DNA from 3 places in the Pseudoalteromonas sp. NZS127 genome. Region 1 is predicted to be linked to each of the others. Evidence: predicted binding sites of a transcription regulator. Region 1 holds the regulator's gene; each other region holds the start of a gene.
The links. Region 1 encodes MetJ, which represses methionine synthesis genes. Its sites were predicted from a motif close to TAGACGTCTAGACGTCTA; they were not measured.

Region 1 (5,169 bases):
TTTTATCAGGCGATTCGCCTTGGCGTAGTGCGCTTGGCAATGCAATATGAATGGTTTCACCCAGCGGGTAGCAATAATAACGGGCAGTAAAGCGCAGTAACTCTATGTGCTCTGCAGATAAAATTGGCGTATCGTCGATAATTTCAAAAATTGCCTTTATTTTGTTTTCAGGCACTTCGGTTGTTGTTTTAAGCGCTAAAACCACGGCTACTTTACGTTGATTACCAAAGGGTACTAACACCCGCATTCCGGGTTTTAATGGCGCAGAAGCTTCACCAAGCTGGCTATCTACTTTATAATCAAAGGTGCGCGGTAGTGGAACTTTTATAGCAACTTCAACAAAATACATAGTAACTCAACTGTTAAAAAAATAATGGGGGAGGGCGTGCTAATACTTGGCCCTAATGTACTAAAAATACAGCTAAAAACCTACTACCAAATAACCTTGTTTACTCAAAATGGTTATTTTTTTAGCAAAAATACTAATTAATGCTTGTGTGCTTGATGGTTGTTGGATAAAATCCGCCACCAATAAATTTGTTTTAACGACGTATGGTGCCAGACTCCGGGTTTGGAGAGCGATGCGGCCTTAACTAGAGGTTTCTATGAAAGAAGGTATTCACCCTAAGTACGAAGTAATTTCTGCAACTTGTTCATGTGGAAACGAATTCGAAACTAGCTCTACTCTGTGTAAAAATATTCACCTAGACGTTTGTTCTGCGTGTCACCCGTTTTACACTGGTAAGCAAAAGATTTTAGACACTGGCGGACGTGTTGATCGTTTCAACAAGCGTTTCGGTGCACTTGGTAGCAAAAAGTAATTATTGCTATTTAGTTAAAAAAAGCATCTTAGGATGCTTTTTTTATGCCTAAAAATCCTCTAACTTCCCCCTAACCTCGCTAGTTTTAAGTTTATTGCTTTTGCATAACTATTTCCTGTTCTTATTCTCGGTATGCATAAACCTTTGCAGACAAATGACCTAATATTCTCTATATTTTTAATAGCTTAATTTTAAACTCGGTTTCTAAAAGTAGCCAACATGAAGCTATGTGTTGTTAAAGCAGAATAAATAATCGCTTTTAGCTGATTTTATTCACATTTTAAAAACGCTGTTTTGTGAATAATACTTTTAACTAAAATAAGCTTGAAAAGTGCCTTTTAGCACAATTTATATTTATGAAAAGTAGCGATGTTTTTATCGAAGTTGCTGAAAATTCGCTTAAAATTAACAGATCTAGCATATAACAGGATAGACCTGATATTGCTTGGAATTTAAAAATAATAAGGGTATCGTACTTTAAGGCATGTTAAGTGTCGCTTTACTCCCTCTCACTTTAACTTAAATTGCAGGATATAATCGCGTTATGTCGGACTTTCGTGAACAAGCACTACATTATCACTCTCACCCCGTTCCAGGTAAAATCAGCATTGAGCTAACCAAGCCTGCAGAAACGGCTCATGATCTCGCTTTAGCTTATAGCCCCGGTGTAGCTGAGCCGGTGCGTGAAATTGCTGCTGACCCTGTAAATGCCTATAAGTACACAGGTAAAGGTAATTTGGTTGCAGTGATCACCAATGGTACTGCTATTTTAGGTTTAGGAAATTTAGGGCCTTTAGCGTCAAAACCGGTAATGGAAGGCAAGGCGTTGTTGTTTAAACGTTTTGCAGGCATTGACTCAATTGATATTGAAGTAAAACACCGCACCACCGAAGACTTTATAAATACTGTGGCTAATATTGCTGATACTTTTGGCGGTATTAACCTTGAAGATATTAAAGCACCAGAGTGTTTTGAAATTGAAAAGGCGCTTATTGAACGCTGTAGTATTCCTGTTTTTCATGATGATCAGCACGGCACGGCTATTGTAACGGCTGCAGGCATGATAAATGCGCTGGAAGTGCAAGGCAAAGATATTGAAGATGCAGTTATTGTATGTTTAGGTGCCGGCGCTGCAGCGATTGCTTGTATGGAGTTATTAATTAAGTGTGGTGCACTGCGTGAACATATTTATATGCTTGATCGTAAAGGTGTTATTCACACTCGCCGTGATGATTTAAACGAGTACAAACAGTTATTTGCTAACAATACCGATAAGCGTACATTACAAGATGTAATTGAAGATGCTGACGTATTTGTTGGTGTGTCGGGCCCTAACTTATTATCGGCCGATGATTTAAAATTAATGGCAGCAAAGCCAGTCGTATTTGCTTGTTCGAACCCAGACCCTGAGATTGATCCGGCACTGGCACACGGCGCACGTAGCGATTTAATTATGGCAACAGGGCGCTCAGATTACCCTAACCAAGTTAATAACGTGTTGTGTTTTCCGTTTATTTTCCGTGGTGCACTTGATGTGCGTGCCAGTGAAATTAACGATGAAATGAAAATTGCAGCAGTTGAAGCTATTCGTAGTATTGCCAAAGAGCCGGTTCCACCAGAAGTACTAAAAGCTGCCGGTGTAGATAAGCTAGCGTTTGGTGCAGAGTATATTATTCCTAAGCCTATGGACCCGCGTTTATTGCCGCGTATTGCTAAAGCAGTTGCATTAGCAGCCATTGCTTCAGGCGTAGCGCAAATAGAGCTGCCAGCAAACTATATGGAATAAGCAGCATTATGTTGCTCGGTATTAAGTTACTTCAGTGTAATTTATAGCCATAAAAAAACCTCAGCATGGCTGAGGTTTTTTTGTTTAAAAGCCGCTGTTTAGTCTTCGTTTAAAACAGGAACTTCTAAGCCCATTTCTTGCATTATTTTTTTCACTTCTTCAGGCACTTTTTCGGCGTTATCTTTACGTAAATCATCATCGTTAGGTAACGGTTGCCCAGTAAACGCATGCAAAAATGCTTCACATAATAGCTCGCTATTAGTTGCATGGCGTAAGTTATTAATTTGCCTACGGGTGCGTTCATCGGTTAGTACTTTTAATACATTTAGCGGGATCGAAACGGTGATCTTTTTAACTTGCTCTGATTTTTTCCCGTGTTCTGCGTATGGGTGAATATACTCGCCATTCCATTTTGCCATAAGATGTATCGTTGCCTCAGATTATTAATTGCTCACCCTACTAAAAAATAGCGCGCATATGCGTGAAATTCTATCGATTTAAACAAATTAGTCAAATACTTGTTGCACAGATGGCTAGGTGTTTAAATGTTTTGACTTCTTAAGTTGAATGAATTACTGTTTTAGACGTCTAAACATCTAAATAAAGCAGGTAATAAATATGAGTGAAAAAAATAAAGCGACAATTGCAGTTCGCAGTGGTGTCGATGCTGATAAGCACCATGGCGCGGTTGTGCCTCCGCTGTATTTATCAACCACTTATTCGTTTGCCGACTTTGATACAAAACGTCAATATGACTATGGCCGCAGTGGTAATCCAAATCGTGATACTTTAGCCCAAGCACTCAGCGAACTCGAAGGCGGTGCTCGCGGCATTATTACTGCAACAGGAATGGCTGCCGTACATTTAGCCACTCAGCTGCTTAATAGTGACGATACGTTAGTGATCCCCCATGATTGTTATGGCGGCAGCTATCGCTTATTTACCTCATTACAAAAGCGCGGCCTATTAAAACTCGAAGTGTTAGATTTAACTAAACCAGAAAGTTTGCAGCAAATTTTAGTAATCAAACCTAAGTTAATTTGGATAGAAACCCCTAGTAACCCTATTTTACGTTTAACTGATATTAAAGCAGTAACCGATATTGCGAAACAATGCGGTGCTTTGGTAGCCGCAGATAACACTTTTTTATCGCCTGCATTACAAAACCCGATTAAATTTGGCGTTGATATTGTGGTGCACTCAACCACTAAGTACATAAATGGCCACTCAGACGTGGTTGGCGGTGCGGTTATTGCTGCAACTGACGAACTAGGTGAAGAACTGGCTTGGTGGGCAAATAATATTGGTATAACGGGGGCACCGTTTGATAGTTACTTAACTTTGCGTGGCTTGCGTACTTTAAATGTACGCTTACGGCAGCATCAAGAAAATGCCTTAGCTATTGCTAAGTACCTTGAAAGCTCAAAATTTGTTAGCCAAGTATATTACCCGGGGCTAGAGTCGCATCCACAACATGAATTGGCTAAAGCACAGCAACTTGGTTTTGGTGGCATGGTTAGTTTTGACATTAAAGGTGATGTAAATGACGCAGCTGCATTTTTAACAAACCTTAAAACATTTAGCTTAGCTGAATCTTTAGGTGGCGTAGAGAGCTTAATATGCCACCCAGCAACAATGACGCATGCAGGAATGGAAGCCGAGGCTCGTTTAGCCGCTGGCGTTGGCGATACGCTTATTCGTGTGTCGGTAGGTATTGAAGATGTAGCAGATTTATTAGCAGACTTTGATCGGGTATTTAATTTAGTGCAACCAGGTCAGCACAATAACGCAGGTAAAGCAGGTGCTAGCGCAAGTAGTAATGTTAAATTGAGCGCTGCTCACCCGGCGTTGTGGTAATTAATATGACTAATAATATTCATAAATTTGGTGGTTCGAGTTTAAGCTCAGCCGAGCGCTATAAAAGCGTTGCAAAAATAATTTTAGGGCAAGCTCAGCCCGGTGATTGTGTAGTGGTATCGGCTGCAGGAAAAACCACAGATACATTAGTAAAACTGTGGCAAAGTTATCAGCAGCACGATACTCAAGCGCTCGCTGATATTGTATTGCAATTAAACAATCATCAAAGTGATTTAATAACGCAGCTACTGCAGGGCGATTTAAAGCGCAGCGCCTTAACCACTCTAAATGAAGAGCTAAGTTTAGTTGCTAAATTAGCGAGTACTGAGCAGTTGCAAGAAGCGGCGCTACTCGCCCATGGTGAGTTGTGGTCAGCTCGTTTGCTCGCAGCGTATTTACAGCAACTTAATGTTGCTGCATGCATGCAAGACGCAAGAGGCTTGTTTACGCTAAGTGATGGACAATTATTGCATAGCCAAAATACGCAGCAGTGTAGTGAGCTTATTAGCCAGCACAAAATTAACGTGGTAACAGGGTTTATTGCGGCTAATACCCAAGGCGATACGGTCACTCTTGGTCGCAATGGTAGTGATTACAGTGCAACCTTATTGGCAAGTTATTGCAATGCTAAACAAGTATATATTTGGACCGATACACAAGGGATATTTAGTACCGACCCACGTAAAGTTAACAAGGCCATTAAAT
Region 2 (5,169 bases), on a different contig from region 1:
CAGTAAAGCCAAAGTGCTCAAACAGCTCACCAGCAGGTGCTGACTCACCAAAGGTAGTCATACCTACTACTGCGCCATTTAGGCCAACGTACTTGTACCAGTAATCAGCAATACCTGCTTCTACTGCTACGCGGCGTGAAACAGATGCTGGCAATACACTTTCTTTGTATGCTGCGCTTTGCGTTTCAAAAGCATCAGTACACGGCATAGATACAACACGTACCTTTTTACCTTGCTTGCGTAGTTCGCTTGCAGAATCTTGTGCTAGTTGCACTTCAGAACCCGTTGCAATGAAAATAAGCTCTGGATTGCCGTCGCAGCTAAGGATGTAACCACCCTTTTTAACGTCGCTCAGTTGCTGTGCGTTACGTGCTTGTTGCTCTAAACCTTGGCGAGTAAAGATTAGTGATGTAGGACCGTCTTTACGCTCAATAGCTTGTTGCCATGCAATTGCCGACTCCACTTGGTCACATGGACGCCAGTTGTATAAGTTAGGCGTTAAACGCATGCTTGCAATTTGCTCTACTGGTTGGTGAGTTGGACCATCTTCACCTAAACCAATTGAATCGTGCGTGTATACAAAAATGCTTGGTTGCTTCATTAATGCAGCCATACGTACGGCATTTTTTGCATATTCAACAAACATTAAGAACGTAGCACCGTAAGGAATAAAGCCTTTATGCAGCGCAATACCATTCATAATTGCCGACATACCAAACTCACGTACACCGTAATAAATGTAGTTACCGCTTGCATCGTCGCGTGTTAAGCCTTTAGAGCCATCCCAAATTGTTAGGTTTGAGCCTGCTAAATCGGCTGAGCCACCCATAAATTCTGGTAATAACGGACCAAATGCATTTAATGCATTTTGCGACGCTTTACGAGACGCTGGGTTTGCTGGATTTGCTTGCAGCTCTTCAATGTATGCTTGAGATTTTTCAGCCCAATCGCCTGGCAGTTCGTTGTTAATACGACGCTTGTATTCTGACGCTAGCTCTGGGTATGCTTTTGCGTATGCTGCAAATTTTTCGTCCCAGCTTGATTCAAGCTGTTGGCCTTTTTCTTTGCCATCCCACTGTGCGTAAATATCATCAGGAATCTCGAAAGCATCGCCAGTCCAACCTAAAAATTCACGAGACGCTTTAATTTCGTCCTCACCTAGTGGTGCACCATGGCAGTCGTGGCTACCCGACTTATTAGGTGAGCCGTAACCAATAATTGTTTTACAACAAATTAGTGATGGCTTATCGGTAACACTTTTAGCTTCTGCGATTGCAGCACTTATAGCATCGCTGTCGTGGCCATCAACACCGCTAATTACATGCCAACCGTACGCTTTAAAGCGAGCTGGCGTATCATCGGTAAACCAACCTTCTACTTCGCCATCGATTGAAATGCCGTTGTCATCCCAAAATGCAACAAGTTTACCTAGGCCTAATGTGCCTGCAAGTGAACCAGCTTCATGAGAAATACCTTCCATTAAGCAGCCGTCGCCCATAAATGCATAGGTAAAGTGATCAACAATATCGTGACCTTCACGGTTAAACTGTGCAGCTAGCGCTTTTTCGGCAATTGCCATACCTACTGCGTTAGTGATCCCTTGACCTAACGGGCCCGTAGTAGTTTCGATTCCTGGTGCATAACCGTACTCTGGGTGACCAGGTGTTTTTGAATGCATTTGACGGAAGTTTTTAATTTCGTCTAACGGTAAATCATAACCCGTTAAATGTAATAAAGAATAAATAAGCATTGAACCGTGGCCGTTCGATAATATAAAGCGATCTCGGTCAGCCCACTCTGGGTTTGTTGGGTTATGTTTTAGATAATCGCGCCATAATACTTCTGCGATATCTGCCATGCCCATAGGGGCTCCAGGATGACCAGATTTGGCCTTTTGTACTGCGTCCATTGACAAGACACGAATAGCATTTGCAAGTTCTTTGCGAGATGGCATGAATTCTCCTACCTTAATATATTTTTGCGCGGGTATTTATGTATTCGATTATGCCGCCGTATAACTTGGCGACTAGTGTATAGTCCATTCTTACTTATTGTAGGGGCGGTGTGCAATTAAAAACCCATAATAATAGGTCATTATGAATATTTTTTGAGACCGAAAAGTTATTAAATATTTTATTTAGACGTCTAGGCGTAAAAACACTATGCAAGGTGTTTTGTTTTCGATAAAATACGCCCCTTAATTTTTAAGCGCTAATACCGACGTTTGTGAAGCGCAATATTTGTGAGCAGAAATACAATGGCAAAACATTTATTTACTTCTGAATCTGTTTCTGAAGGTCATCCGGATAAAATCGCCGATCAAATCTCTGATGCGGTACTTGATGCTATCCTTGAGCAAGATTCTCATGCCCGAGTTGCGTGTGAAACTTACGTAAAAACCGGTATGGTTATGGTTGGTGGTGAAATCACTACTAGCGCATGGGTTGATATCGAAGAAATTACACGTAAAACAATTCGCGACATTGGCTACACTAATTCAGATATGGGTTTTGATGCAGATTCATGTGCAATTTTAAACACTATTGGTAAACAGTCTCCTGACATTAACCAAGGTGTTGACCGTACTAGCCCAGAAGAGCAAGGCGCTGGCGATCAAGGCTTAATGTTTGGTTACGCATGTAACGAAACTGAAGTACTAATGCCTGCTCCTATTACCTACTCACACCGTTTAGTGCAGCGCCAAGCACAGGTTCGTAAAAGCGGCGAGCTTAACTGGTTACGCCCAGATGCAAAATCACAAGTTACGTTTGCATACGAAAACGGCAAGCCAGTAGGTATTGATGCTGTTGTACTTTCTACGCAGCACAGCGAAGATATTTCACAAAAAGATTTAATCGAAGCGGTGATGGAAACTATCATCAAGCCAGTACTTCCTGCTGAGCTAATTACTAGCGCGACTAAGTTTTTTATTAACCCAACAGGTCGCTTTGTAATTGGCGGACCAATGGGCGATTGTGGCTTAACCGGTCGTAAAATCATTGTAGATACCTACGGCGGCATGGCTCGTCACGGTGGCGGTGCTTTCTCTGGTAAAGATCCATCAAAAGTTGACCGTAGTGCTGCCTATGCTGCACGTTATGTTGCTAAAAACATTGTTGCTGCTGGCCTTGCTGATAAGTGTGAGCTACAAGTATCGTACGCTATTGGTATTGCAGAGCCTACGTCTATAAGCGTAGAAACCTTTGGTACCAGCAAGCTAGAAGAAAGCCGTTTAATTGAGCTTATTCGTGAGCACTTTGACTTGCGCCCTTACGGTTTAATTAAAATGCTTGATTTAGAGCGCCCTATCTACCTTCCAACGGCGGCTTACGGCCACTTTGGTCGTGAAGAGTTCCCTTGGGAGCGTACCGATAAAGCAGAAGCACTTCGCGCTGCTGCTGGCCTTTAAGCCAACATACTATTAAAAATATAAACGGCCCTTTTAAGGGTCGTTTTTATATCTAAAGCTTATTATTCAAGCCGTGAAACATAAATCACTCTCGAATTGTTTTGCACTTTCGGTATATACTCGTTTTACTATAAAAGCTTAGGGAATTAAAAATGGCCGACAACTTTCGTGTTACCTTTGTAGGACTCGCTGAGGGCGTTGACAGCAAAGCTGTTACTGCCATGCTTGCTACTAAATTAAAAACATCAAATGAAAAAGTGTCGCTTTTTTTTAATGGTAAACCGCTATTTGTGCCAAGCAATAAAGACAAAGCCCTAAAGCAAGCCAAACTACTTGCCAGCTTAGGTATTAAAAGTAAGCTGCAGGCTGTTACCAACCCTAATCAAAATACTCAACTGGCAAGTGCAACGAGTAGCCAGCGCGATGACAGAATTTTTGATGCGCTTGATTACATTACCAGTAGCTTAATTCGCCTTGAAGAAAAACTAGACGAGCTTGAACAGCGCCTACCCGAGGTTGAAGCCACAGCAATTACCGATGAACACATAGAGTGGCAAGACGATGATCTTATGCTTGATGATGAGTTGCTCACGCCACTGCAAAAACGCAGTAATGTGTTGTTATATTCACTCATAGCAACTGTGGTTACTTTGCTTATTTTATTAGCAATATATTTAACCGTCCCTAACTTATTCTCTTTTTAATTACGGGGTGAAATCCTAAAGTGAGCAATAAACGTGCAACAATAAGAGCGTCTGTCCGCGAACTGCGTAATAATTTATCAAGTAACCAACAATTAATTGCCGCCCAATCGCTAAAAGTGAATTTTATTCAATACTTAAATGGCAAAAAAAACACTAAAAAAGAGCATATTGCCATTTATTTTAGTAACGACGGCGAGTTAGATACCTCATTGTTAATTAATGAATTATGGGATAAAGGGCACACCCTTTACCTACCTGTAATCCACCCCTTTAACGGGGCTAATTTACTATTTCAGCGTTATGAAAAAAACTCACCCATGAAGGCAAACCGCTATGGTATCTTGGAACCTAAGCTCAATTGTACTCAAATATGCCCGTTACCAGAGCTTGATTACCTACTTATGCCATTAGTGGCATTTGATAACCAAGGTAATCGCTTAGGAATGGGGGGTGGGTTTTACGATCGGACATTGGCGCGGCTACACCAGCAACACTGGCAAAAGCCGCAACTTATTGGTTTAGCACATGAATGCCAAAAAGTAACAGCTTTACCCATAGAATCATGGGATGTGCCACTTAAAACAATTATCACCCCAAATAAAACCTACTGTTGGTAAAGCGTTACTTTGTATACCAGCAGAAATTTTTGACATAAATGAGCATAAAACAATGACACAAGACGAATTAAAAAAAGCAGCTGCTTGGGCAGCGTTAGAGTTTGTAAAAGAGAACACTATTGTAGGCGTAGGTACAGGCTCAACGGTTAATCACTTTATTGATGCACTAGGCTCAATAAAAGACACCATTAAAGGTGCGGTTTCTAGTTCAGAAGCCTCAACAGCTCGTTTAAAAGCGCTAGGCATTGAAGTATTTGAACTTAATGACGTTGATGTTTTAGATGTATACGTTGACGGCGCTGATGAAATTAACGCCCATAACGAAATGATTAAAGGCGGCGGTGCAGCCCTTACTCGTGAAAAAATAGTAGCAGCGGTAGCTAAACAATTTGTGTGCATTGTAGATGACACCAAATTAGTAGCAACCTTGGGTGGTTTT
Region 3 (5,169 bases), on a different contig from region 1:
GATCGCCTTGCTCATTGCCCGTGCCACCTAAAGTAACCGACTGCAGTATTGATACGTTATCTTCAATTACCGCCGTTTCACCAATAACAATACCGGTTGCATGGTCAAACATTATTCCTTTACCCACTTTACAAGCAGGATGAATATCAACGCCAAATACTTCTGAGCTACGGCTTTGAATAAAGCGCGCCAACTCTTTACGGTTTTGCGTCCACAAACAATTAGCTAAACGATGCGCCTGAATAGCATGGAAGCCTTTTAAATTTAATATTACCGTAAGGTAAGTTTCGGCTGCAGGGTCACGATCTTTTACCGCTTTAATATCGTGAGCAACGTGCGTTAGCATACGCTCACACCTTACAAACGACTGATCAAATAGCTCACGAATAGTAAATGCCGACACCACCGCATCTGCCAATTTATTAGCAACAATAAAACTCAGCGCCGCCCCTAAACATTCATGGTTCAAAATACACGAATAAACATGGCTCGCTAAAAGAGGTTCGCGTTTTACTACTTCATTTGCTTCGCTGCGAAGCTGTTGCCAAATTTCATGTCGCATATTACTGCCTTTGTTGATCAAAAAGAGCCTTTTGCTAAGTTTAACGGATTTAGTCACTAAGGTGTTAATCCCTTAGTTATTTGTTGTGGTTATTAGATATAACTATTTTTATAAAACAAAAATGCCCCAACTATTTAAAACAGTTGGAGCATTTAGTTTTTTAAGTTTAAACTTACTTAAATACTTTATCTACTGCTATTACTGCAATATTTTTTGCCGGAATAGCTAATTTGTAATCGGCAATCACTTTATCTTCTGCAACAAGCTCTGCTGGTTTATCGGTATTATAAACCATTGGCGATGTTTGCTCAGGCGCTAAACGCTTTTGCATATCAGCGCCGTCACCGGTAATAAATACATAATGGATATTATCGGTTTGTAGATTATCTTTAATAACGCGGTTTACATCCTTTACTGTTAGCGTTTTAAGTTTGTTAGTTACGTAACTTACAAAGCTGTCGGTATTGTAAAACTCGCTATCAAGTGCATAACCTAGTTGGCGATTTTGGCTTGCCACCATTTGCGGCACAAAGTTAATTAAAAAGTTACGCGTGGCTTCAAAGTCGTCTTCACTCATGCCATTTTTAATTAGCTTATCAAGCTCAAACAAGGCGGTACGAGTCGCAAAATGCGCATCGTTATTAGAGCGAAGTGGGCGTAACCACACTTGAAATATTTGCTCAGAGCGCCCTAGGTTTGCATCAGGCTTAGTTTGAAACATACCACGCGGAAAGTATTCAATGTACGCGTAATCGCCATAGTTCATGCCACGGGTTTCACGAATACGCTCATATAAAAAGCTGTTAGAACTACGGTGCTCACCAAAGTAAGAACGCACTAACCACAGTGCAGTCCAGTCCTCACTACTTCTTATTGTATCAATTGGAAAACCAAACGATACCGCTGTCGACTGCGCACTCTTTTCAACAATAGTAGCATGATGGCCTTTAAGCTCAGGCGCATCAGGAATACTTAAACGGCTTTGCTCGCCTTTAGGCAGGCCTGCTAAATCAGCTAGCATAGTGGCTTTTAGTTTTTCCGGTACTGCACCAATTAAGCCAAGTGTTAGCTTAGATTGCGTAAGCTCTGTGTTATAAAACGTTTTAACATCATCAAGCGTAAGTGCTTCTAAATCTGAAATATCACCATAGTTGTAGCTTTCATAAGGATGGCCTTTGTAAAGCGCGCTGTAGAGTACTTCTTTACCTAGTTCTTCATCGTTAGATGCTTTTAAGCCCGATTTAATACCGTCAATTAGCTCTTTTTTAAGGCGCTTAAAGTCATCTTCTCTAAAACCGGGATTAAGTAACTGATCGCTCACTAATGCATACCACTTAGCAGCGTTATCTTTATGAATACGCCCTTGAAACGACAGCATTTCTTTATCTATTTGATAACCAAAGCTACCTGCCAGCGGATAAAGTGCTTGTTTAATATCTTTATAGCTTGTTGATTGTGAGCCACCTTGCGCCAGCATAGCTGCAGTTAATGCGCCAAGGCCTTTTTTACCTTGCGGGTCAGCAGCAGCCCCGGTATTGAATAAAAAGTTAACGTCGATTAATGGCGAGCTGTTAGTTTTATCTAGCACTTTAAATGCAGCAGCCTGAGGTGCTTGCTCCAGTTTTGCAACCAGTGCGTTTAAATCAACCTCTTGCTCAAAATTTGGCGCTTTATCAAGTGCCGACATAGTCACGGTAGTGCGTGCATTATCAACAAAATACTTGTTAGCAATTGCTTTAATATCTTCAGCTGTTATTTCATCTGAGGTTTTATATAGCTGGTTTATTACCCTAGGGTCACGCTCAAAATGCATATAGCTTGCAAGGGTTGCAGCAATTGCTTGCGACGAATCTAAACCATTTATAAAGCTGTATTTAAGGTTAGATTTTAAGTCGCTGAGTTTTTGGCTATCTACTAACTCAGTACGCGCTTGGGCGTAGGTACGATTGATTGCATCGCGTACTTTGGCTAAATCGTCTGCTTTTTCTACTTTTACAAATACATGCAGTAAACCCGGATCTTTGGTTTCTGGGTTATAGCTAAACATTTGGCTGGCAATTTGTTTATCTACCACTAGCTCTTGGTATAAATCTGAGTTGTTTGAAAAATAAAGCTGCGAGAGTAAATCAAGCGCAGCTCTGTCTTTTTTAGCCGGCTCCCACGCAGTGCCTTTATACGATACTAATAACCAATGCCCTGGTAAGCCTGGGTTTTGTTGATGACTATATTTTGGCGCTTGCTGTGTTGGCTCTGCTTTAATGTCGGCAACATAGTCACCCTTTTTCCACGCACCCCAGTGTTTTTTAACCATAGCCATAGTGGCTTTTGGGTCTACATCACCCACAATTACGAGTGATACATATTCGGGCTTATAAAATTTGGCAAAAAATTCTTTACCATAAGCCATTTGATCAGGCATGGCTTCTATGTCTTTAAAAAAGCCCATAGTGGTGTGTTTATAAGTGTGTTGCTCAAAGGCCTCTTCGCGTACTGCGCTAAGTAATTTACGCACTGGGCTGGCATTATTTTTTAAGTACTCGCCTTTTACCGTTTGCGCTTCGGTTCTAAATTGCTCTTCGGTATAGGTTAAATTTTGAAAAATATCAGCTTCAAGTTCAAGTACTTTATCAAGATGCTGCTTTGAAAAGTTTAAATGATAGTTAGTGTAATCGTTGGTGGTGTAAGCGCGGTTATCAACGCCAGAATTTTTTAAAATACTTGAATACACAGCCTCAGGAAATTTTTCAGAGCCTTTAAACATCATGTGTTCAAAAAAATGCGCAAAGCCCGTTTTGCCCGCTTGCGTTTCATTACGTGATCCTACCGATACAGGAATTTGCAACGAGACTACATCAGGGTAATCGGTTTTAACCACCATAACGCGCAAGCCATTTTCAAGCTCTTCTAGTAAGTAGTCTTGTGAAAAAACGCCCTCGCCCGTAGTGTTTGTTTGTTGTTGTGTTACTGCTTGGCTCGTTTGATTTTGTTCAATAGCGCAACCCGACAGTGCCAGCGATACCGCTAAACTGGTTGCTAAAAATTTAAATTTCATTGTTTTTCCTTTTATAGCAATCAATTTTAATCGCTAAACGTTGAGCTAGTTTAATAAAAAGTACCATCTGATTATGCCGCAAAGCCGCCAATAATAAGAGCCTAAAGCGTTGTTATTATGTAAACAACTGTATCAAATTTACTAATTGGTAACGAGCTTGTATGAATAAACCTCACTACGATTGAAAAATTTTCATTAAATAAAGCTATCTAGCCATCTAAATGGCTGCTATATTAATTCCATCGTAACAAACTAAGCTGGAATGAGGATTATGGCTTTATCACTTCAAGAGAAAATAGAAGATAGCAATCAAGGCGTATACCTTATTGGTACTACGCCGCCAAAAATTGGTACCGATAAAGCGCAACTAAAAACCATTGCAGAAAAGCTATTGGGTCGCCTACACGAAATTGAATACGACGGCGTAATAATTTACGACATTCAAGACGAAAGCAGCCGTACTAATCAAGCGCGTCCGTTTCCATTTAGGCAAACTGTCGATCCACGTGAATACAGCAACCTATTACGTGGCTTATCGCACCTTGATGTAATTACCTATAAAAGTGTGGCGCAACGCAGTGCGAACGAGTTTAAAGATTGGCTAAGTGAAACTAAAAACGACTACGATTTAAAAAATATTGTTTTAGTAGGTAGCCCATCATCGATAGGCGATATAAAACTAAGCCTACCAGATGCGTATAAAACGCTGGCAGAGCAATCTGATGACTTCTTTTTAGGCGGCGTTACTATTGCAGAGCGTCATTCTAATAAACGTAATGAACACGAGCGCCTAATAGAAAAAACCGCTCAAGGCTGTAAGTTCTTTATTTCGCAAGCGGTTTACGACGCACAAGCAACAATAGAGTTAATAACTAGCTATGCACGTAGTTGTAAAGCACAAGGGCTTGAGCCTAAGCGCCTTATTTTAACTTTTACTCCGTGCGGCGGCGAAAAAACCTTAGAGTTTATGCAATGGTTGGGGATCTCAGTGCCAGAGGCCACTAAATGGCGCATGCTTGATGCGAACAATACGCTGAGTGAATCGGTACGTATTTGCCGCGAAAATCTCGATTTAATACTTAAAAGCTGTGCGCATTTAAACGTGCCGCTGGGCTTAAATATAGAAAGCTTAACTAACCGTAAAGAAGAAATTGACGCATCAATTAACTTATACCGCTTATTAAAAGCCACCATGGAATTAAATCTAGCTGAAAAGTTAATAGCTTAAGGGCTAAGCATTTAATACAAAACCAGATTAATTAGTTACACTCTTTGGCAAGCCTTATAGCTTGCCTTTTTTTATTTTAAATTTGAGAAGTAACGTATTTAGTTAAAGGTAAGGGGGAATTAGCAGTTATGTGCTAAATGCATTTTGCGCTTTATTATCAATGTTAACTATGTTTACTTTTGTTGCTGGCCGCTTTTGTTACTAACCTTTTGCCCTGAATAGCTTTTTAACGCTGCTCCCATAGCAGCGCACATAACACCAAAAATAACTCCTTCGTTAGATATAAACCTAAAGCTGGTAAAAATATCTAATAAACTTATTATTACC

Region 2: metK (methionine adenosyltransferase) is a predicted target of MetJ. The motif match lies at 2,139-2,156, and genes of this name have one in related genera.
Region 3: I6E78_RS07080 (methylenetetrahydrofolate reductase) is a predicted target of MetJ. The motif match lies at 3,825-3,842, and genes of this name have one in related genera.

Annotation. Positions count from the first base shown of each region.
Region 1 covers NZ_JADYWN010000001.1:324,203-329,371, reverse strand. Annotated here, with positions in the region: gene priA (primosomal protein N') at 1-349, opposite strand, end outside; gene rpmE (50S ribosomal protein L31) at 606-821, shown strand; gene I6E78_RS01510 (malic enzyme-like NAD(P)-binding protein) at 1,366-2,607, shown strand; gene metJ (met regulon transcriptional regulator MetJ) at 2,706-3,026, opposite strand; gene metB (cystathionine gamma-synthase) at 3,226-4,464, shown strand; gene I6E78_RS01495 (bifunctional aspartate kinase/homoserine dehydrogenase II) at 4,470-5,169, shown strand, end outside.
Region 2 covers NZ_JADYWN010000005.1:93,904-99,072, forward strand. Annotated here, with positions in the region: gene tkt (transketolase) at 1-1,954, opposite strand, end outside; gene metK (methionine adenosyltransferase) at 2,258-3,409, shown strand; gene I6E78_RS06950 (hypothetical protein) at 3,562-4,113, shown strand; gene I6E78_RS06955 (5-formyltetrahydrofolate cyclo-ligase) at 4,134-4,730, shown strand; gene rpiA (ribose-5-phosphate isomerase RpiA) at 4,783-5,169, shown strand, end outside.
Region 3 covers NZ_JADYWN010000005.1:126,163-131,331, forward strand. Annotated here, with positions in the region: gene cysE (serine O-acetyltransferase) at 1-562, opposite strand, end outside; gene I6E78_RS07075 (M16 family metallopeptidase) at 735-3,614, opposite strand; gene I6E78_RS07080 (methylenetetrahydrofolate reductase) at 3,886-4,842, shown strand; gene I6E78_RS07085 (hypothetical protein) at 5,016-5,169, opposite strand, start outside.